DNA from 4 places in the Pseudoduganella dura genome. Region 1 is predicted to be linked to each of the others. Evidence: predicted binding sites of a transcription regulator. Region 1 holds the regulator's gene; each other region holds the start of a gene.
What was found. Region 1 encodes LexA, which represses DNA repair genes until DNA is damaged. Its sites were predicted from a motif close to ACTGTATNNNNATACAGT; they were not measured.
Positions count from the first base shown of each region.

Region 2: GJV26_RS17475 (DNA topoisomerase IV subunit B) is a predicted target of LexA. The motif match lies at 1,987-2,004, and genes of this name have one in related genera.
Region 3: GJV26_RS21730 (PA0069 family radical SAM protein) is a predicted target of LexA. The motif match lies at 4,038-4,055, and genes of this name have one in related genera.
Region 4: GJV26_RS16180 (putative DNA modification/repair radical SAM protein) is a predicted target of LexA. The motif match lies at 1,616-1,633, and genes of this name have one in related genera.

Region 1 is NZ_WNWM01000002.1:4,761,154-4,766,423, forward strand. It holds gene GJV26_RS20800 (cystathionine gamma-synthase family protein) at 1-628, shown strand, start outside; gene GJV26_RS20805 (pepsin/retropepsin-like aspartic protease family protein) at 625-1,497, shown strand; gene lexA (transcriptional repressor LexA) at 1,589-2,269, opposite strand; gene rpsF (30S ribosomal protein S6) at 2,549-2,935, shown strand; gene priB (primosomal replication protein N) at 2,954-3,274, shown strand; gene rpsR (30S ribosomal protein S18) at 3,276-3,566, shown strand; gene rplI (50S ribosomal protein L9) at 3,600-4,052, shown strand; gene GJV26_RS20835 (replicative DNA helicase) at 4,398-5,270, shown strand, end outside.
Region 2 is NZ_WNWM01000002.1:3,985,052-3,990,321, forward strand. It holds gene GJV26_RS17475 (DNA topoisomerase IV subunit B) at 1-1,821, opposite strand, end outside; gene GJV26_RS17480 (potassium-transporting ATPase subunit F) at 2,201-2,290, shown strand; gene kdpA (potassium-transporting ATPase subunit KdpA) at 2,287-4,005, shown strand; gene kdpB (potassium-transporting ATPase subunit KdpB) at 4,016-5,270, shown strand, end outside.
Region 3 is NZ_WNWM01000002.1:4,965,420-4,970,689, forward strand. It holds gene GJV26_RS21715 (Hsp70 family protein) at 1-1,470, opposite strand, end outside; gene GJV26_RS21720 (Hsp70 family protein) at 1,467-3,341, opposite strand; gene GJV26_RS21725 (DUF2760 domain-containing protein) at 3,338-3,919, opposite strand; gene GJV26_RS21730 (PA0069 family radical SAM protein) at 4,140-5,264, shown strand.
Region 4 is NZ_WNWM01000002.1:3,688,671-3,693,940, forward strand. It holds gene dnaJ (molecular chaperone DnaJ) at 1-659, shown strand, start outside; gene can (carbonate dehydratase) at 829-1,500, shown strand; gene GJV26_RS16180 (putative DNA modification/repair radical SAM protein) at 1,646-2,875, shown strand; gene GJV26_RS16185 (UdgX family uracil-DNA binding protein) at 3,220-4,611, shown strand; gene GJV26_RS16190 (TauD/TfdA dioxygenase family protein) at 4,751-5,270, shown strand, end outside.

The DNA.
Region 1 (5,270 bases):
TTCGCTGACGAAATCGATCGCCGGCCACGGCAACGCGCTGGGTGGCAGCCTGACCGATACCGGCGCCTACGACTGGGGCCGCTTCCCGAACATCTTCGAGAATTACAAGAAGGCCGCGCCCGCGATGTGGGGCATCACGCAGATCCGCGCCAAGGGGCTGCGCGACTTCGGCGCCTCGCTCGGCCCGGAGGCGGCGCACCACATTGCCGTGGGCGCCGAGACGCTGGCGCTGCGCATGGAGCGCACCTGCGCCAACGCCCGCGCGCTGGCCGAGATGCTGGCGGCCGATCCGCGCGTGGCCGCCGTGCACTATCCGGGCCTGCCGTCGCACCCGCAGCATGCCATCGCAACGGACCTGTTCAAAGCCTACGGCTCGCTGTTCAGCTTCGAGCTGCGCGACGGCATCGACTGCTTCGACTACCTCAACCGCCTGAAGGTCGCCGTGCCGGCATCGAACCTGGGCGATACGCGCACGCTGGTGATTCCCGTCGCGCACACGATCTTCTACGAGATGGGTGCCGAGCGCCGCGCATCGATGGGTATCGCCGAATCGCTGATCCGCGTGTCGGTGGGCATCGAGGATACCCTCGATCTGGTCGACGATTTCCGGCAGGCGCTGGACGCATGATGCACCGCTGCCGCGGTGCGGCGGTCTTGCTGGCCGCCGCATCGCTGTGCACCGCTGCGCATGCCGGGGTATCGGTGCCGCTGGCCCTGGAAAAGGGCATCCCGGTCGCGCAGCTGACGATCGACGGCGCCACGTTCCCGTTCACGTTCGACATCGGATCGAGCCGCACCGTGCACCTGACGCGCGACGTGATGGCGAAGATCCCCGGCCTGCGGCTTACCGGGCGCAAGCAGCGCAGCGCCGACCTGGCCGGCAAGGTGCGCGAGGAAGAAGAGTTCGTGATTCCCGACCTCGTCATCAACGGCGTGGCGTTCGGCGAGGTGACCGGCGTATCGTATGAGGCGTGGGGCCTGAACATCGGCAAGGAGGCGGGCCCGCCGCCGCATTCGGTAATCGGCCTGGGCCTGTTCGCGCAGCAGCCGTTCGTCTACGACCAGTCGGCGCGCACGCTGCGCTTCGGCGCGCCGCTCGACGCGGGACCGGGCTGGCAGGCGCTGCCCCATGAGAAGGTCCACGAGGGTATCGTCACGACATTGTCGAACGGCCGGGCGAGCTACCGGCTGGTGTTCGATTCGGCCGCCAGCATCTCGCTGGTCAAGCCGCAATCGGTGCAGGCACAGAAGGACGACACGGCGCCATGCGACCTGTTCGGGCCAGGAAAGCCTTGCCGGACAGTGTCGCTGGCGCTGCCGGGAGGAGGTGCGGTCAAGCCCTACCTGATGCCGCTGCCGGAATTCTTCCAGCCGGATGGCATCGTGGGCGCGGACTTTTTCGGACAGCGTGCCGTGTACGTGGACCTGGCCAACGGCAAGGTGGCGGTGCGGCCCACGGGGCAGGCAGGCGCGCAAGAGGAGAGCAGGGGCCGCTGAGCACCCGGCAGGCAGTGCCTGGTGCTCAGTACCGGATTCTCAGACCTGATTCCCGGTGCCAGCTTCCCGGCGCCGGGTACCTGGCAGGTACTCAGTGCCAGGTGCGCAGCAGGCCGACCGCCAGGCCTTCGAGCGCGAACTCATCGTCCGGGTTCACCGTGATGATCTTGAAATCCGGGTTTTCGGGCAGCAGCTCGATCGTTGAACCGGTGCGGCGATAGCGCTTCACCGTCACCTCGTTGCCGATGCGGGCGACCACGATCTGGCCGTTCTTCGCGCTGTCCACCTTCTTCACGGCCAGCAGGTCGCCGTCCATGATGCCGACATCGCGCATCGACTCGCCGCGCACCTTCAGCAGGAAATCGGGCTTCGCGGAGAACAGCGCGGGATCGACGCTGTAGCTCTTTTCCAGGTTTTCCTGTGCCAGCATCGGCGAACCGGCGGCCACGCGGCCGATCAGCGGCAGTTGCATCAGCAATGCCGCCGGCACGTGCGGCAGGGAATCGGACATAGGCGCGGACATGGGCGCGGACATGGCGGGCGCGGCCGGCGCCGCGCGCTCCCCCAGCAGGCGGATGCCGCGCGACGTGCCGGCGGTGATCTCGATCGCGCCTTTGCGCGCCAGCGCCTTCAGGTGTTCCTCGGCCGCATTGGCCGATTTGAAGCCCAACTCGGCGGCGATTTCCGCACGGGTCGGCGGGAAGCCGGTGGTGGTGATGGCATCCCTGATCAGATTGAGAATTTGTTCCTGCCTTGCAGTGAGCTTGATCATGATGCGATAGCTGTGGATATAGACAGTCTGTATTTTTGTACAGTACTCGCGCGAATGCAAGGGTAAACCGTGCTTTCGCCGAAATATTTCTTTAAAGGCGGCGTTTAGCCTGGTTTTGAAGCAACATTGCCGGCGGGGGGCAGCTGCGACGGCCAGCCGGGATGGCCAGGCGGTAACTAGCAATTGTCCAAAATCCCTGCTATGCTAGCGGGCTTACCTCTTCCCACACCCGTCTTGACGCCGGGGTGGGCTATCAACACAGTCCTTAAGGGAGTTTGCATGCGTCACTACGAAATCGTATTTATCGTCCATCCGGACCAAAGCGAGCAAGTGCCCGCGATGATCGAACGTTACAAAGCCAGCGTGACCTCGCGCGGCGGTAATGTCCACCGCGTCGAAGATTGGGGCCGCCGTCAAATGGCTTACTCGATCCAGAAACTGGCCAAGGCACACTACATCTGCCTGAACATCGAGTGCGACAACGACACTCTGGTGGAACTGGAAACCGCGTTCAAATTCAATGATGCCGTGCTGCGCCACCTGACCGTCAAGATGAAGAAAGCGGAAACCGCTCCTTCGCCAATGATGAAGTCGGTCCAGCGCGAAGACGCTGCCAAGAGCCACCGCGCCGAAGCTGCTGCGCCTGCCGCCGCCGCTGCCGCCTAAATTCGTTTCGGAATTCCGCTGAACCAGCTCCAGTTTGTCGGCCTCATCACCGAACGGGAAGTGATTCGTTTCACCCCGGCCGGCATGCCGATTGTGAATGCAGTATTGCAGCACAGTTCGCAGCAGATGGAGGCGGGCATTGCCCGACTGACCGAGTTCGAAATCTCCGCGGTTGCCGCGGGCGAGATTTCCGGCCGGTTCAGCCAGGCGCCACTGGGAGCCGTGTACGAGTTCACGGGGTTCCTCGCGAAGAGAAGCCGCAACAGCAAGAGCCTGGTATTTCACATCATTGATTTTCGTGCCGCTCCAGCGACACAACATTTAGATACAGGAGCCTAAAATGGCATTCGGTAAAAAGTTCGACAAAAACAAAGCCAAGCTGAAAGAAAAGCGCAAACAGCAGAACCCGCTGTTCAAGCGCAAGAAGTTCTGCCGCTTCACCGCCGCCGGCGTTGAACAAGTCGATTACAAAGACGTCGACACCCTGAAAGATTTCGTCCAGGAAAACGGCAAGATCATGCCGGCACGCCTGACCGGCACCAAGGCGCACTACCAGCGTCAAGTGGATACCGCGATCAAGCGCGCTCGCTACCTGGCCCTGCTGCCTTACACCGACCTGCACCACGCTTAATCGGCGGCAGTACAGATAGAACTGGAGAATATTATGCAAATCATTCTGCTTGAAAAAGTTATCAACGTCGGCAACCTGGGCGACGTGGTGAAGGTCAAGGACGGCTACGCACGTAACTTCCTGATCCCGCAAAAGCTGGCACGCCGCGCTACCACGGCTGCCGTGGCCGAGTTCGAAGCCAAGCGCGCCGAACTGGAAAAAGCCGCCGCTGAAAAGCTGGCAGCCGCACAGGGCCAGGGCGAAAAGCTGAACGGCATGACCGTCAACGTGTCGCAAAAAGCTGGTGTCGATGGCCGCCTGTTCGGCTCCGTCACCAACTACGACATCGCCGAAGCCCTGACCAAAGCCGGCTTCGCCGTGGAAAAAGCTGCCGTGCGCCTGCCGAACGGTCCGCTGAAGACCACCGGCGAGCACGCGGTATCGGTGGCACTGCACACCGACGTCGTGGTCGATGTGACCGTCGCCGTCGTTGGCGAAGCTGCCTAAGCCTGCCGGGAACCTGTTCCTCGACAGACTGTCGCACCAATGAAGAAGCCGGGTTCGCCCGGCTTTTTTTATGGCGCGGCCGAACCGCATATCGCGGGATCGCAGTCCACCGTTACCAGGCCGACATGCGTTGCAGGGCGCCGCGCCGGTGGTGGCAATCCGGCGCGCCGGGGTTGCAACAGTGCCGCGACAGCGCGGCGACAAGCCCGCGGTTTGGCTGTTATAACTGACAGTCGCGGGGCGGTTGCAAGCCTGCGAATCCCCCGCAAGCGGCGTGGCGCTCCTGCCACCAAACTTGCCAACCATTATGAACTCTGACCTGCGTATGCAGGTATAATGCGCGCCATGAATGCCCCATCCGACCCGCAAGTCGATTCCCTCCGCATCCCGCCGCACTCGATCGAAGCCGAGCAATCGGTCATCGGCGGCCTGCTGCGCGATAACGCCGCGTGGGACCGTATCGCCGACTTCATGCACGCGGAGGATTTCTACCGCTACGACCACCGCATCATCTTCGAACAGATGGTCCGGCTGATCAACGCCGGCAAGCCGGCGGACGTCATCACCGTGTTCGAAGCGCTGACGATGCTCGGCAAGGCCGATGAAGTCGGCGGCCTGCAATACCTGAACGCGATGGCGCAGAACACGCCGTCGGCCGCCAACATCCGCCGTTACGCCGAGATCGTGCGCGACCGCGGCGTGCTGCGCAAGCTGATCACCGTGGCCGATGAAATCTCCGGTACCGCGTTCAGCCCGCAGGGCAAGGAAGTCAAGCAGATGCTCGACGAAGCCGAGTCCAAGATCTTTGCGATCGCCGAGCAGGGTGCGCGCGGCTCGCAGGGCTGGACCGCGGTGCAGCCGCTGCTGACGCAGGTCGTCGAGCGCATCGATGAACTGTACAGCCGCGACAGCGGCAGCGAGATCACCGGCGTGCCGACCGGTTTCGCCGACCTCGACAAGATGACGTCCGGCCTGCAGGCGGGCGACCTGGTCATCGTGGCCGGCCGCCCGTCGATGGGCAAGACGGCATTTTCCGTCAATATCGGCGAAAACGTCGCGATCGAAGCCGGTCTTCCCGTCGCCGTGTTCTCGATGGAGATGGGCGGCGCGCAGCTGGCGATGCGTATGCTGGGCTCCGTTGGCCAGCTCGACCAGCACCGCCTGCGTACCGGCAAGCTGAACGACGAAGACTGGCCACGGCTGACGCACGCCATCCAG
Region 2 (5,270 bases), 780 kb from region 1:
CTGTTCGGCGTTCATCTCGCCCAGGCCCTTGAAGCGGGAAATGCTCCAGCTGCCATCCTTCAGGCCATCCTTGCGCAGCTTGTCCTCGATCGCGGTCAGTTCGCCGTCGTCCAGCGCGTAGAGCTTCTGGATCGGCTTCTTGCCGCGCGCCGGCGCATCCACCCGGTACAGCGGCGGGCGGGCCACGCAGATGTTGCCGTTCTGGATCAGCGCCGGGAAGTGGCGGAAGAACAGCGTGAGCAGCAGCACCTGGATGTGCGAGCCGTCCACGTCCGCATCGGACAGGATGCAAATCTTGCCGTAGCGCAGGTTCGACAGGTCCGGCGTGTCGCTGAAGCTGTGCGGATCGACGCCGATCGCCACGGCGATATCGTGGATCTCGTTGTTGGCGAACAGGCGGTCGCGGTCGGTTTCCCAGGAATTGAGCACCTTGCCGCGCAGCGGCAGGATCGCCTGGAATTCCTTGTCGCGGCCCATCTTCGCCGAGCCGCCGGCGGAATCGCCCTCGACCAGGAACAGCTCCGTGCGCGCGATGTCGGTCGATTCGCAATCGGTCAGCTTGCCCGGCAACACGGCCACGCCGGACGATTTCTTCTTTTCCACCTTCTGCGCCGAGCGCAGGCGCGACTGGGCCTGCTTGATGACGAGTTCGGCCAGCTTCTTGCCCCAGTCGATGTGCTGGTTCAGCCACAGTTCCAGCGCCGGCTTGCTGTAGGTGGAGACGAGGCGCACGGCGTCGCGCGAGTTCAGGCGTTCCTTGATCTGGCCCTGGAACTGCGGGTCCAGCACCTTCGCGGACAGCACGAACGAAGCGCGCGCAAATACGTCTTCCGGCAGCAGTTTCACGCCTTTCGGCAACAATGAATGCAGTTCGACGAAGTTCTTCATCGCTCCGAACAGGCCTTCGCGCAGGCCGGATTCATGGGTACCGCCGTTCGGCGTGGGGATCAGGTTGACGTAGGATTCGCGCATGATCGCGCCTTCTTCCGTCCACGCCACCACCCACGAAGCGCCTTCGCCCTCGGCGAAGCCCTCGGCATCCGGGCCGGCGAACTGCTCGCCCTCGAACAGCGGCACCCAGGTCTCGCCGTTGCCGGTCTGCGCCAGCGCCTCGTTCAGGTAGCCGCGCAGGCCGTCGTTGTATTGCCAGGTCTGCACGTCGCCGGTCTTGCCGTTCTTCAGCGTGACGGTCACGCCGGGCAGCAGCACGGCCTTCGAGCGCAGCAGCCGCTGCAGCTCCACCTGCGAGATCAGCGGCGAGTCGAAATACTTCGGATCCGGCCAGGCGGTGACGCGGGTGCCGGATTTCTTGCCGTTCGGCGCCGGCTGCGACGTCAGGGGCTGGACCAGGTCGCCATTCTCGAACGCCAGCGTGTGGTAGCCGTTGCCCTTGTCGTCCTTGCGCCAGACGTTGATTTCCAGGCGCTTGGAGAGCGCGTTGGTGACGGACACGCCCACGCCGTGCAGGCCGCCGGAGAACGCGTACGCGCCGCCCGAGCCCTTGTCGAACTTGCCGCCGGCGTGCAGCCGCGTGAACACGATCTCCACCGTGGGCACGTTTTCTTCCGGGTGCAGGCCGACCGGGATGCCGCGGCCGTCATCCTCGACGGTGATGCTGCCGTCGGCGTTCTGCGTGACGGTGATATTGCGGCAATGCCCGCCCAGCGCTTCGTCCGATGCGTTGTCGATCACCTCCTGGATGATGTGCAGCGGGTTCTCCGTGCGGGTATACATGCCGGGGCGCTGCTTGACGGGCTCCAGGCCCTTCAGCACGCGGATCGATGATTCGCTGTAGTCGGAAACTGTTTTTTTCGTGGCCATACGTGACGATTGCTGAGTGAGTGCACCGGGTTGGCGCTGGGTTGGTACTGGTTGCTGCTGTTCGTGCTGTGCTCGTGTTGCGCTTTGTGCCGCGCCTTTACCGCTGCGTTTAGTCCGGCATTCTATCCGAGGCGCCGGCCCGACGAGCAAGCAGCCCTGAAAACATCTGTATAAATATACAGTGAAAGGCCGCTTTTATACCTTGTTTACACCTGCCGTACAAGTCTTTACCCCGTTTTTAGACGCCCGTCGATAACCTGCCTTCCTTCACAACACCTGGGAGGAAAGCGATGGATATCGTGTTTTTGGCCGCGATCGGCGTGTTCGCGGCGCTGGCCTGCGCCATGGCGGCCGGGTGCGCCCGGCTGGGAAGCAAGCCATGAACGCCGTCTACCTGATCGGCGCGCTCACCGCGGGCGGGCTGCTGGTCTACCTGCTGGCAGCACTGCTGAAGGCGGAGGACCTGTGACCGCCCAATCGCTGACTTTGCTGGGGGCCTTCCTGCTGGTGCTGCTGGCGCTGGCCTGGCCGCTCGGCGCGTTCCTGGCCAAGGTAGGCGCCGGCGACGCGCCCATCCCCGGCCTCCGCTGGCTGCACAAGGCCGAAGGGTGGCTGTACCGCGCCGCCGGGCTGCCGGCGGACCGGGCAACGGGCTGGAAAAGCTATGCGATCGCGCTGGTCGTCTTCAACGCGCTGGGCGCGGTGTTCGTCTACGCCGTGCAGCGCCTGCAGGCCTGGCTGCCGCTGAACCCGCAGCATCTGCCCGGCGTGAGCCCCGATTCCTCGTTCAACACGGCCGTGAGTTTCGTCGCCAATACCAACTGGCAGGGCTACTCGGGCGAGCAGACGATGAGCTACTTCACCCAGATGGTGGCGCTGGCGGGCCAGAATTTCCTGTCCGCCGCCACCGGCATCGCCGTCGTGTTCGCGCTGGTCCGCGGGTTCGCGGCACGCTCCAGCGCCTCCGTCGGCAATTTCTGGGTCGATGTCAGCCGCGCCACGCTGTACGTGCTGCTGCCGCTGTCGCTGCTGCTGGCCGTGCTGCTGATGGGCGAGGGCGTGATCCAGAACTTCGATGCGTACCGGCAGGTCGCCACGCTGGAAGGCGGCGCGCAGACGCTGGCCATGGGGCCGGTCGCCTCGCAGGAAGCGATCAAGCTGCTGGGCACCAACGGCGGCGGCTTCTTCAACGCCAATTCCGCGCACCCGTTCGAGAACCCCACGGCGCTGGCCAATTTCATCCAGATGATCGCGATCTTCCTGATCCCGGCCGCGCTGTGCTTCGCCTTCGGCCGGCTGGTCGGCGACATCCGCCAGGGCTGGGCCGTGCTGGCGGCGATGACGATCGTGTTCGTGCTGATGACGCTCGCCGTGTTTTCGGCCGAGCAGGTGGCGCACCCGGCGCTGCAGGGGCTCGGCGTCGACCAGGCGGCGAGCGCGCTGCAATCGGGCGGCAACATGGAAGGCAAGGAAACCCGCTTCGGCGTCAAAGGTTCGGCGCTGTTCGCCGCCGTGACCACGGCCGCCTCCTGCGGCGCCGTCAACGCGATGCACGATTCGCTGATGCCGCTGGGCGGCGCGGTGCCGCTGCTGCTGATGCAGTTCGGCGAAGTGATCTTCGGCGGCGTGGGTTCGGGGCTGTACGGCATGCTGGTGTTCGCGATCCTGGCGGTGTTCATCGCCGGGCTGATGATCGGCCGCACGCCGGAATACCTGGGCAAGAAGATCGGTCCGTACGAAATGAAGATGACGTCGATCGCCATTCTCGTCACGCCGGTCCTCGTGCTGTCCGGCACGGCGATTGCCGTCGTCACGGGCGCCGGCACGGCCGGCATCGCCAACCCGGGCGCGCACGGCTTTTCCGAGATCCTGTACGCGTTCAGTTCCGCCGCCAACAACAACGGCAGCGCGTTCGCCGGGCTGTCCGCCAACACGCCGTTCTACAACACGATGCTGGCGATCGCCATGTGGTTCGGCCGCTTCGCCGTGATCGTGCCGGTGCTGGCCATCGCCGGTTCGCTGGCGGCCAGGCAGCGCCTGCCGGCGACCGGCGGAACGATGCCGACCCATGGCCCGCTGTTCGTGTGCCTGCTGATCGGCGTGGTCGTGCTGGTCGGCGTGCTGAACTACGTGCCGGCGCTGGCGCTCGGCCCCGTCGTCGAACACCTGCAACTTTTCCATTGAGAGGCTTTCCATGTCACGCACACCGCTGACACTTTTCGATTCGCGGCTGGCCGTTCCCGCGCTGGGCGACGCGTTCCGCAAGCTGCACCCGCGCGTGCAGCTGCGCAGCCCGGTCATGTTCGTCGTCTATATCGGCAGCATCGCCACCACGCTGCTGGCCGCGCAGGCCGCCGTCGGCGGCGGCAAGGCGGGCTTCATCGCGGCGATCGCCGTCTGGCTGTGGTTCACGGTGCTGTTCGCGAACTTCGCCGAGGCGCTGGCCGAGGGGCGCAGCAAGGCGCAGGCGGCATCGCTGCGGGCGCTCAAGACCACCGTCACGGCGAAGAAGCTGGCCACGCCCAGGTACGGCACCACGTGGCTGCCGGTGCCGGCCTCCGACCTGCGCAAGGGCATGACGGTGCTGGTCGAGGCGGGCGACGTGATTCCCGTCGACGGCGAAGTGACCGAGGGCGTCGCGTCGGTCGACGAAAGCGCGATCACGGGCGAATCGGCGCCGGTGATCCGCGAGTCGGGCGGCGATTTCGCCAGCGTCACGGGCGGCACCCGCGTGCTGTCGGACTGGCTGGTGGTGCGCGTGGCCGTCAACCCGGGCGAAGCGTTCATCGACCGGATGATCTCGATGGTGGAGGGCGCGAAGCGGCAGAAGACCCCGAACGAGATCGCGCTGACCATCCTGCTCGTCGCCCTGACGATCGTGTTCCTGGTGGTGACGGTGACCCTGCTGCCGTTCTCGCTGTTCGCCGCCGGCGCGGCCGGCGGCGGCACGCCGGTGCCGGTCACCGTGCTGATCGCGCTGCTGGTATGCCTGATCCCCACCACGATCGGCGGCCTGCTGTCGGCCATCGGCGTGGCCGGCATGAGCCGGATGATGGGGGCGAACGTGATCGCCACGTCCGGCCGGGCCGTCGAGGCGGCCGGCGACGTGGACGTGCTGCTGCTGGACAAGACCGGCACGATCACGCACGGCAACCGCCAGGCCGCCGCCTTCCTGCCGGCGCACGCCGTGACGGAGGAGCAGCTGGCCCGCTCGGCGCGGCTGGCATCGCTGGCCGACGAAACGCCGGAAGGGCGCAGCATCGTCGCGCTGGCACGCCAGCGCTTTACAGTTGAAGAACGGGAACACGAGCTGGCCACCGCCGGCGGCGAGGAGGAAATCTCGTTCGTCGAATTCACCGCGCAGACGCGGATGAGCGGCGCCGACATCGGTGCCCGGCGCCTGCGCAAGGGCGCGATGGACACCGTGCGGCGCTATGTGGAAGGGCAGG
Region 3 (5,270 bases), 200 kb from region 1:
GGCGCGGCGCTTCACGCCGGGAGCCTTGTCGGTATCGAGCAGCAGGTAATAGGCGCGCGCGGAGCCGCCGGCGATCGACGGCGCCATGCCCTGCCGCGACAGGGAATAGGCCACGCCGCCGCGGGCCACGGCCACATCCGGATTGTCGTTGTGAAGGACTTTGACCGGCGCGAGGCCGGATTGGCCACGCCAGCCGGACAGGGTGTCGGCCAGCCGCTGGGCCAGCACGCCGGCGCGGAACACGCCGCCGTTCAGCAGCAGCGTGTCCGGCACGGGGAAGGTGGTGGCGTCGTCGATGCCCAGCGCGGCGCGCGCCGCCTGCGCGTGCTGGCGCAGGAAGCTGGCGAGATGCCGCGTCACCGCCGCGTCGCTCGCATACGGCAGGCCGAATTCGACGATGCCGCCGCGCGACCGGCGCGCATCGGCCTGTTCCGGATTCAGCGGGAAGAAGCCGTCGACGACGATCTGCGCCACGTCGGCGCGGCTCAGGGTCACCGAGCGGCTGCCGCCGATCAGCTTCGAGCCGCTGCCCAGCAGCGTGACATTGGCCTGTTCGGGGCCGTTTGCGGACAGCAGCTGTTCCTTCGCGGCGCGGCAGCGCTCGGTCAGCTGCGCCAGGCGGCCGCTGGAAAGGCGCTGCCCGCTGTCCGGCCCGGCGAGGCGCGATTCGGCCAGGTGGGCGAGGGCCAGGTCCATGTTGTCGCCGCCCAGGATCAGGTGGTTGCCCACGCCGATCCGTTCCAGCACCGGCTCGCCGTTCCGGACCTGCACCTGCACCAGCGAGAAGTCGGTGGTGCCGCCGCCGACGTCGGCCACCAGCACCAGCCGCGTGTCCGCCAGTTCAGCGGCCAGCGTCGAGCGGTGGCGGTACAGCCAGTCGTACAGCGCCGCCTGCGGTTCTTCCAGCAGCCGCACGCCATGCAGGCCGGCCAGCTTCGCCGCTTCCAGCGTCAGCGCGCGGGCGCCCTCGTCGAACGACGCGGGCACGGTCAGCACGATGCGCTGGTCTTCCAGCAGGTGAGAGGGGAAGTGGGCGTTCCAGGCGCCGCGCAGGTGCGCCAGGTAGCTGGCGCTGGCCGCCACGGGCGATACCTTGGGCACGGTGTCGTCCGCGCCCCACGGCAGGATCGGCGCCGTGCGGTCGACGCCCGGGTGCGACAGCCAGCTCTTGGCGCTGGCCACGTAGCGCCCGGTCACCTGGGCGCCCAGCGTGCGCGCCAGCCGGCCAATGATGAAGCGGTCCACGCCGGCCACGTCGTTCTGCAGCCAGGGCAGCTGCAGCTCGCCCGGCGCCAGCTCGCCTTCGGCCGGGTGGTAGCGGCTCGACGGCAGCAGCAGCGCGCCGTGCACCTCGCCCGGCGCGGTCAGCTGGTCGATGTCCAGCAGCTGGACATCGGCGGCGCCCGGCGCCGCATAAGCCAGCACCGTGTTCGTGGTGCCGAGATCGATGCTGACCAGGTACGGCGTCATTGTCCTTCGGCGGTGCCGCGCACGTCGAATTCCACCTTCCAGCGCTGGCCGCCGTCGGCCACCGCCAGCAGTTCCAGCGTGCCGGCCTCGGTGGCGTGCGCATGCAGGCGCACCTGCACCACGTCGCCCGGCTGCCGGCCTTCCGGCGGCAGTTCGGCGTGGATCTCGTTCAGCTCGGCCAGTTCATCCGGGCCCCAGAAATCGAGCACCGTGCCGATCTGGTCCTGCCGGCGCGTGGACGAGCCGAAGAAGCGGAACTGCACCGGCTCGCCGACGACGAGGCCGAATTCCTGGCCCGGCAGTTCCAGCTCGCTGCCTTCTTCCATGCCGAACGGCGCCACGCACAGCGCCTGGATCGGCGGTTCCATGCCGGGGATCGCCGGCATCGACGATTCCACCGCCACGTAGTAGGAACGGGCCGTGCCGCCGCGGATGCGCACGCCGGCACCGCGCCGCACGTAGCTGTAATAGGCGGCGCCGCGGGCCACGGCCAGGTCCAGGTCCGCGCCGCCCAGCATGCGTGCCGCTTCCGCGCCTTCCATGTACAACCAGTCGTTGATGGTGTCCATCACGCGCTGGGCCAGCTGCGCCGACTTGAACACGCCGCCGTTGAACAGCACCGCGCTCGGGTGCAGGAACGAGTGGTCCGGGTTCTGGCGGTCCGCGAAGCCCGGCACGTCGGCCGTGGCGCCTTTCTGGCGGCCCAGGAAGGCGGCCAGGTGGCGCGTGATCGCGGCATCCTGCGCATACGGCAGGCCCAGCTGCGTGAGGCCGGCGCGGGTGCGCACGGCGGGGCGCGCGGCGGCTTCCACTTTCGGGAAGAAGCCGTCGGTGATGAACGCCGTCACTTCGTCGCGGGTCAGCTCGGTGCGGATCGAGCCGCCGATCAGCTTCGAGCCGCGGCTCGGCACCACGATCGGCCACGTGTCGGCGCTGGCGTCGGCCAGCAGGTTTTCCTTGGCGGCGCGGCAGCCGTAGGTCAGCGCGCGCAGTTGCCATGGATCGAGCTGCGTGCCGCTGGCGGCCAGCTTGCGGGCCACCAGGTGGGCAAGGGCGAGATCCATGTTGTCGCCGCCCAGCAGGATGTGGTCGCCCACGGCCACGCGGTGCGGTTCCAGCACGCCGTCGCGCTCGGTGATGGCGATCAGCGAGAAGTCGCTGGTGCCGCCGCCCACGTCGACCACGAGGATGATGTCGCCCGGCTTGACTTCCTTGCGCCAGCGGCCTTCGCTGCCCTGGATCCAGCTGTACAGCGCGGCCTGCGGTTCTTCCAGCAGCGTCACGGCGTCGTAGCCGGCGGCGCGGGCCGCCTCGGCGGTCAGTTCGCGCGCGCCCGGATCGAACGATGCGGGAATCGTCACCGTCACGGCCTGTTCGCCGAACGGCGCTTCCGGATGCGCGGCGTTCCATGCCTGGCGCAGGTGGGCCAGGTAGCGCGTGGAAGCCTCGAGCGGCGAGACGCGGGTCACTTCTTCCGGCGCATCATTCGGCAGGATCGCGGCGCGGCGGTCCACGCCCGGGTGGCACAGCCAGCTCTTCGCGCTCGACACGAGGCGGATCGGCGTGGTGGCGCCGCGGCTGCGCGCCATTTCGCCGGCAATGGAACGTTTATCCCCGTCTTCTCCTTCGGTCGTCCATGGCAGCGCCAGTTCGCCCGGCGCCAGTTCGTCCGGGTGCGGCAGGTACAGGAACGACGGCAGCAGCGGCAGGTCTTCGACCGTTCCCGGCGCCGTCAGCTGCGGCACGCCCAGCACCGACTGCTGCGTATTCTCGCCATCGCTGGCGCCCAGGTCCACGTACGACAGCGCGCTGTGCGTGGTGCCCAGGTCGATGCCGATCGCATAGCGCGGGGTATTGTTCAGGTCGCTCACAGTTCCACCTCCGCCGGTGCCAGGATTTTCGCATCGTGCGCTTCGGCCAGTTTCGGCAGGCGCACGGCCGTGGCGCGCCAGCCGCGGTGGCTCAGCGTGCCCTTGAACGGAGCCTTGCCGACCACGTTGCCGGTCAGGCGCACGGTGGCGGCATCGAAGCCTTCTTCCAGCGTCACGCGGCTGCCTTCGGCCTCCGCGCGCGCCGGTTCGATCGTGAAGTGTTCCTTCAGCACCTTGCTGCAGCCTTCATGCACCACGCGCGCGGCGGCGCCGATGTCGGCGTCCGAATAGCCGGCCAGGTTTTCCTGCGTGAAGTCGATCAGGCGCGCTTCGCGCTGCAGCAGCGACAGCAGTTGCAGGGCGGCATCCGGCGTGGCTTCGCGCAGCGGTGGTGGCGCGGGAGCAGGCGCGGGCGCGGCTACCGGAGCAGGTGCGGGAGCTGGCGGCGGCGGCGCGGCCACGGGGCCGATCTGGTCGTTCTGGTAACGGTTGGCGAATTCGGCGTTGCCCAGCGTTTTGAAGAAAGCGCTGAAAGCAAGCGGGATCCTGGCCAGGAAGGACGGAGTATTCGTAGTCATATTGCTCTTGTATGGTGGGGTCCGGATTCGCACCGGACGCGGAATTGCGAATCATACCAGTTGGCGAAGTGCCAAGGTACGCAAGGCAGTTGCATTGACTTGAAGATCGGCCTAGAATACTGTATATACATACAGTTGTAGTGGACCCAGTACTGGAGCTCTCATGCACCGCGATAATTTCGATCCGCAAGCAGATTTCGATCCCCGGGCCGGGCAGGTGATGCTGCCGCCCCGTTCACTGAAAGCGCTGAAGGGGCGGGGCGCCGTCACGAACGTGCAGGGCCGCTATGAAGTGAACGTGCGCGAAACGTTCGACGACGGCTGGCTGCGCGAGGAAGACGAACCGCGCGTCTGGCGCACGCAGGTCACCGAGGAAACCGCGAAATCGATCCTCACGCGCAACGCGTCGCCGGACATCCCGTTCGACCTGTCGCTGAATCCGTACCGCGGTTGCGAGCACGGCTGTATCTATTGCTTCGCGCGGCCGTCGCACAGCTACCTGGGCCTGTCGCCGGGGCTCGATTTCGAGAGCAAGCTGTACGCGAAGATCAACGCGCCCGAACTGCTGCGCAGCGAGCTGTGCAAGCCGGACTATGCCGTCGAGCCGATCGCGCTGGGCGTCAATACCGATGCCTACCAGCCGGTCGAGCGGGAACTGCGGATCACGCGCCGCATCCTCGAAGTGCTGCGCGAATGCGAGCACCCGGTGGGGCTGATCACGAAATCGTCGCTGATCGAGCGCGATATCGACATCCTCGCGCCGATGGCGGAAAAGCGGCTGGCGGCGGCGTCGATCACGCTGACCACGCTCGACCCGAAAATCGCCCGCACGCTGGAACCGCGCGCCGCTTCCCCGGAGCGCCGCCTGCGCACGATCCGCACGCTCACGGAGGCGGGCATCCCGGTGGGCGTGTCGATCGCCCCGATCATCCCGTTCGTCACCGAACCCGAAATCGAAAAAGTGATGGAAGCGGCGTTCGACGCCGGCGCGATCCAGGCCAGCTACACGGTGCTGCGGCTGCCATGGGAAGTCAATCCGCTGTTCCAGCAATGGCTGGAAGCGCACTTCCCGGACCGTGCCCAGCGCGTGATGAACCGCGTGCGTGAAATGCACGGTGGCAAGGATTACGACGCGTCGTTCGATTCGCGGATGACCGGGCAGGGCCTGTGGGCGGACCTGATCCGCCAGCGGGTGGAAAAGGCCCGGCAGCGTTTCGGCATGACCGGCCGCGGCTCGCGTTTCCGGCAGCTCGACTGCACCCGGTTCCGGCGCCCATTGGTGGTGCCGCCGGTGGGGGCGAAGGCGAAGCGGGCGGAAGCGATGGGGCAGATGAGTTTGTTCTAACGCGGG
Region 4 (5,270 bases), 1.1 Mb from region 1:
AGCCGGGCACGTCGCCGGTCACCTGCTCGACTTGCGGCGGCCACGGCCAGGTGCGCATGCAGCAGGGCTTCTTCAGCATCCAGCAGACCTGCCCGAAATGCCACGGCACCGGCAAGATCATCCCGGAACCGTGCCCTACGTGCGCGGGTGCCGGCCGCATCAAGCGCAACAAGACGCTGGAAGTGAAGATCCCGGCGGGGATCGACAACGGCATGCGCATCCGCTCGTCCGGCAACGGCGAACCCGGGACCAATGGCGGGCCGCCGGGCGACCTGTATGTGGAAATCCACATCAAGGCGCACGCGGTGTTCCAGCGCGAAGGCGACGACCTGCACTGCGAGATGCCGATCTCGTTCGCGAAAGCGGCGCTGGGCGGCGAAATCGAAGTGCCGACCCTGTCCGGCAAGGTGTCGTTCACCGTGCCCGAAGGCACCCAGTCCGGCAAGACGTTCCGCCTGAAAGGCAAGGGCGTCAAGGGCGTGCGCTCGGGTTATCCGGGCGACCTGTTCTGCCACGTGGCCGTCGAAACGCCGGTCAAGCTGACCGACAAGCAGAAGGAACTGCTGCGCGAGTTCGAACGCGCCACCGTCGAAGGCGGCTCGAAGCACAGCCCGCAGTCGAAGGGCTGGATGGACAAGGTCAAGGATTTTTTTGAGTAAGTTTTTGAGTAAGTTCGTTGCCGCGGGCGGCAGCCCTCGGCAAGAGACCGCTACCAAAAAAGTACGTTCGGCCGACACCATCCGGATCGGGTAAACTGGCAGCTGCATTTTCGGCCGCCGCGTTGCGAGGCATGCAACCGGCGGCCTTGTCACGTCTGAAAGGAACTTCATGAACGATACCAAGCCTTCCGACCTGCGGGAACTCCTGAACAACAACCGCCGCTGGGCCGACTCGATGGTGCAGCGCGATCCGGAATTCTTCCACCGCCTGGCCAACCAGGCGTCGCCGGAATACCTGTGGATCGGCTGTTCGGACAGCCGCGTGCCCGCCAACGAACTGCTCGGCCTGCTGCCAGGCGACGTGTTCGTACACCGTAACATCGCCAACGTGGTCGTCCACTCCGACCTGAACTGCCTCTCCGTGCTGCAGTTCGCGATCGAAGTGCTGAAAGTGAAGCACGTGATCATCGTCGGCCACTATGGCTGCAAGGGCGTGCACGCCGCGCTGACCGGCGCCCGCGTGGGCCTCGTCGACAACTGGCTGCGCCATGTGCAGGACGTGAGCCAGAAACACGAGCGCTACCTGGGCACCGTGCTCGACGAGCGCGTGCGCAGCGAAAAGCTGGTGGAGCTGAACGTGGTGGAGCAGGTGGTCAACGTCTGCTCGACCACCATCGTGCAGGACGCCTGGGACCGCGGCCAGCAACTCTCCGTGCACGGCTGGGTCTACGGCATCAACGACGGCCACCTGCACGACCTGGGCATGACGATCAACGAATTGCCCGAACTGCAAACGAAGCTGAAAGCCAACCTGGGCTCGCGTTACAGCGCTGCGCAATAACCGGCAAAACCGGTGCCGGACATCTTTTCCCCTGGAAAAGTGTCTGGCACCTTGAACCGCTGCTGACCCGGTATTTTCGGCCGCCCGTCCAGTCTCCCGAACAGCACTCCGCTATACTGTATATCTGTACAGTTGGGTGCCAAAAATGGAGCTGAACGACAAGCTGGAAATCCTCGCCGATGCGGCGAAATACGACGCGTCGTGCGCCAGCAGCGGTGCACCGAAGCGTTCGTCCGAGGGCAAGGATGGCATCGGCGCGACCAACGGCATGGGTATCTGCCACAGCTATACGCCGGATGGCCGCTGTGTCTCGCTGCTCAAGATCCTGCTGACCAACTTCTGCGTCTACGACTGCCAGTACTGCGTCAACCGCCGCACGTCGAACGTGCCGCGCGCCCGCTTCACGGTGCAGGAAGTGGTGAAACTCACGGTCGACTTTTACCTGCGCAACTACATCGACGGCCTGTTCCTCAGCTCCGGCATCATCCAGTCCGCCGACTACACGATGGAGCAGCTGGTGGCCGTTGCGCGCGAGCTGCGCGAAGTGCACCAGTTCCGCGGCTACATCCATCTGAAGACGATTCCCGATGCCGACCCGGCGCTGATCGAGGCGGCCGGCCGCTATGCCGACCGCCTGTCCGTCAACATCGAACTGCCCACGCAGGACAGCGTGCAAAAGCTCGCGCCCGAAAAGAGCGTCCACACGATCAAGCTCACGATGGGCAATATCCGCCTGAAGCTGGACGAGAAGGAAGCCGAACCGAAGTCGCCCAGGTTCGCGCCGGCGGGGCAGAGCACGCAGATGATCGTGGGCGCCGATGCCAGCGACGATGCGCGCATTCTTACCACCGCCGAAACGCTGTACGGCAGCTACAAGCTCAAGCGCGTGTACTACAGCGCGTTCAGCCCGATCCCGGAAAGCCCGAAAAGCGTGCCGCTGGCGCCGCCGCCGCTGCTGCGCGAACACCGCCTGTACCAGGCCGATTTCCTGCTGCGCAGCTATGGCTTCCAGGCGAAGGAACTGCTGCCCGCATCGGGCAACCTGTCGCTCGACATCGACCCGAAGCTGGCATGGGCACTGTCACACCGCGAGCATTTTCCGATGGACCTGAACCGCGCCGAGCCGCAGATGATCGCGCGCATTCCCGGCATCGGCATCCGCAACGCGCAGCGCATCGTCGAGCTGCGCCGCATGCGCCAGGTGCGCTGGGCCGATCTCGCGCGCCTGCGCTGCAGCATGAAGAAGGTGGCGCCGTTCATCGTCACCGCCGACTACCGTCCGGCACGGGACACCACCTCGTCCGATACATTGCGCCAGGCCATGGCCGACGTGCCGCAGCAGATGGCACTGTTCCCGGAGCTGCAGGCTGCATGAAGGACGATGCCGTTGCGCTGGCGCTGTCCGGCCAGCCGGTGGTGGTCACGTCGTTTGCCGAGTGGCGTACCGCCGCGCGCGCGCTGATCGTGCGCCATGTCGCGCCCGAATACGTACAATGGGTAATGCAGGAAGGCGGCGGAGACCTGTTGAGTGCAATGCCTCCGGTAGCGGTAAATGAGCTTGTGAATGAAGTTGTCGATGACTCGGCAAGTGTAGTTGAAGTGGCAAGTGCAGTTGAAGTGGCAAGTGCAGTTGAAGTGGCAAGTGCAGTTGAAGTGGCAAGTGCAGTTGAAGTTGCAAGTGCAGTAGAAGCAGCAAGTGCAGTTGAAGTTGCAAGTGCAGTGGAAGCAGCAAATGCAGTGGAAGTGGCAAGTGCAGCAAACGAGTCAGCAAGCGCATTGGTTAGTGAGGATACTCATAACCCCGATGAACGATCGGACCCGCCGCCCCCGAACAATCCTCCATCCGGTTTGCAGCCGCGTATTTCCCGCAAACTGATTGAAATGCTGCAAGGCGCAGCCTGCTATCGGGCCCACGACCGCTGGGCCTTCCTCTACCGCGTGCTGTGGCGCTGGCACCGCGGCGAACACGAGGTGATCTCGATGGCGGATGAAGATGGCGCCCGCCTGCACCACATGGTGCGGGCGGTGCGGCACGAAGAACACGACATGCATGCCTACCTGCGCTTTCGCGAACGCCCCGAACAGGAAGGCGCGCCACGCTTCGTCGCGTGGTTCGAGCCGGCGCACGACGTGCTGCCGCAAGTGGCACAGCACTTCGCCAGGCGCATGGGCCGAACCAGCTGGATGATCGCCACGCCCGAGGCCACCGTGCTGTGGGACGGCGCCACCCTGCACACCGGCGCGGCGCTGGCGCGCAGCGCGGCCGATTTCACCGATGCCGGCGAATCGCTGTGGCTCACCTACTACCGCAGCATCTTCAATCCAGCGCGCCTGAACGCGGGCATCATGCACGGCCATATCCGCCACCGCTTCTGGAAAAACCTGCCCGAAGGCGCAGTGGTGACGCACATGGTCAGCCAGGCCGCGGCCGGCGCGCGCAAGGTCGGGCAGCTCGATACCGTCGGCAAGCGGGGCGGCACCACGATCCCGATCTCGTCCGAACAGGCGGCGCCGGAACGCCAGCAACCCAGTTCGCTGGACGAGTGCCGGCGCTGCGACCTGTGGCAGAACGCCACGCAGGCGGTGGCGGGGCAGGGCGCGCGCCGCGCGAAGATCATGCTGGTGGGCGAACAGCCGGGCGACCAGGAGGACCTGGCCGGCAAGCCGTTCGTCGGCCCGGCCGGCGAACTGCTGGACAAGGCGATGGATGAAGCGGCACTGGACCGCCGCGCCGTGTACGTGACCAACGCCGTCAAGCACTTCAAGTGGGAGCCGCGCGGCAAGCGCCGCCTCCATAAAACCCCCGCGCAAAAGGAAGTGATGGCCTGCCGCTACTGGCTCGAAACGGAGCTGGAAACGGTGGCGCCCGACGTGCTGGTGGCGCTCGGCAGCACCGCGCTGAAGTCGATCCTGCAGACCGGCAGCGCGACGATGAAGGACTACATGGATGCGCCATTCGAGCATGAGGGGCGCTGGGTGGTGGCCACCTATCACCCCGCCTATGCGCTGCGGGTGCCGGACCGCGAGTCGCGCCAGGCGGCGTTCGCGGCGATCGTCGAGGCATTGAAAACGGCGCAGCGGCTGGCGCGGGGCGAGTCGCCAGAAGCTTGAAAACCGCATATCAATATCAAAAAGTATTCGTTTTGTTCATGATGCGAGCGGCATAGACTGGCTTCACTCGCCTGGTGCCGTGGCCGTGGAAAGCGCGGTGTCGGGCGAGCTTCCGACCCCGCCAGCTGGAGCGCATCACATGTCCGCAGTATTGAGTGCAGTATCAAGCGCAGCATCAAGTGCAGCATCAAGCACAGTATCAAGCGCTGGAAAACATGTCGCAGCCCGCCCGGAAACGGGGTTGCACATTCGCCCGTTCGAGGGTCCCCTTGGCGCCGAAGTATTCGGCCTCGACCTGGCGCAGCCACTCTCCCGCAAGGATCTGTTGCAGCTGCATGCCGCCCACCTGGAGCACCATGTGCTGGTGTTCCGGGACCAGCGCATCACGCCGCGACAGCAGGTCGATTTTTCCCGCCTGTTCGGTCCCTTGCAAATCCATGTGCTGAGAAATTTCCAGCTGGCGGGGCACCCGGAAGTCCTGGTGGTGTCAAACATCGTCGAAGACGGCAAGCCGATCGGCCTGGGCGACGCCGGCCATTTCTGGCATTCCGACCTGTCGTACAAGGAGCAGCCCAGCCTGGGCTCGATGCTGCACGCGCAGGAGCTGCCGGCCGAGGGCGGCGACACGCTGTTCGCCAACATGCATCTGGCCTACGACA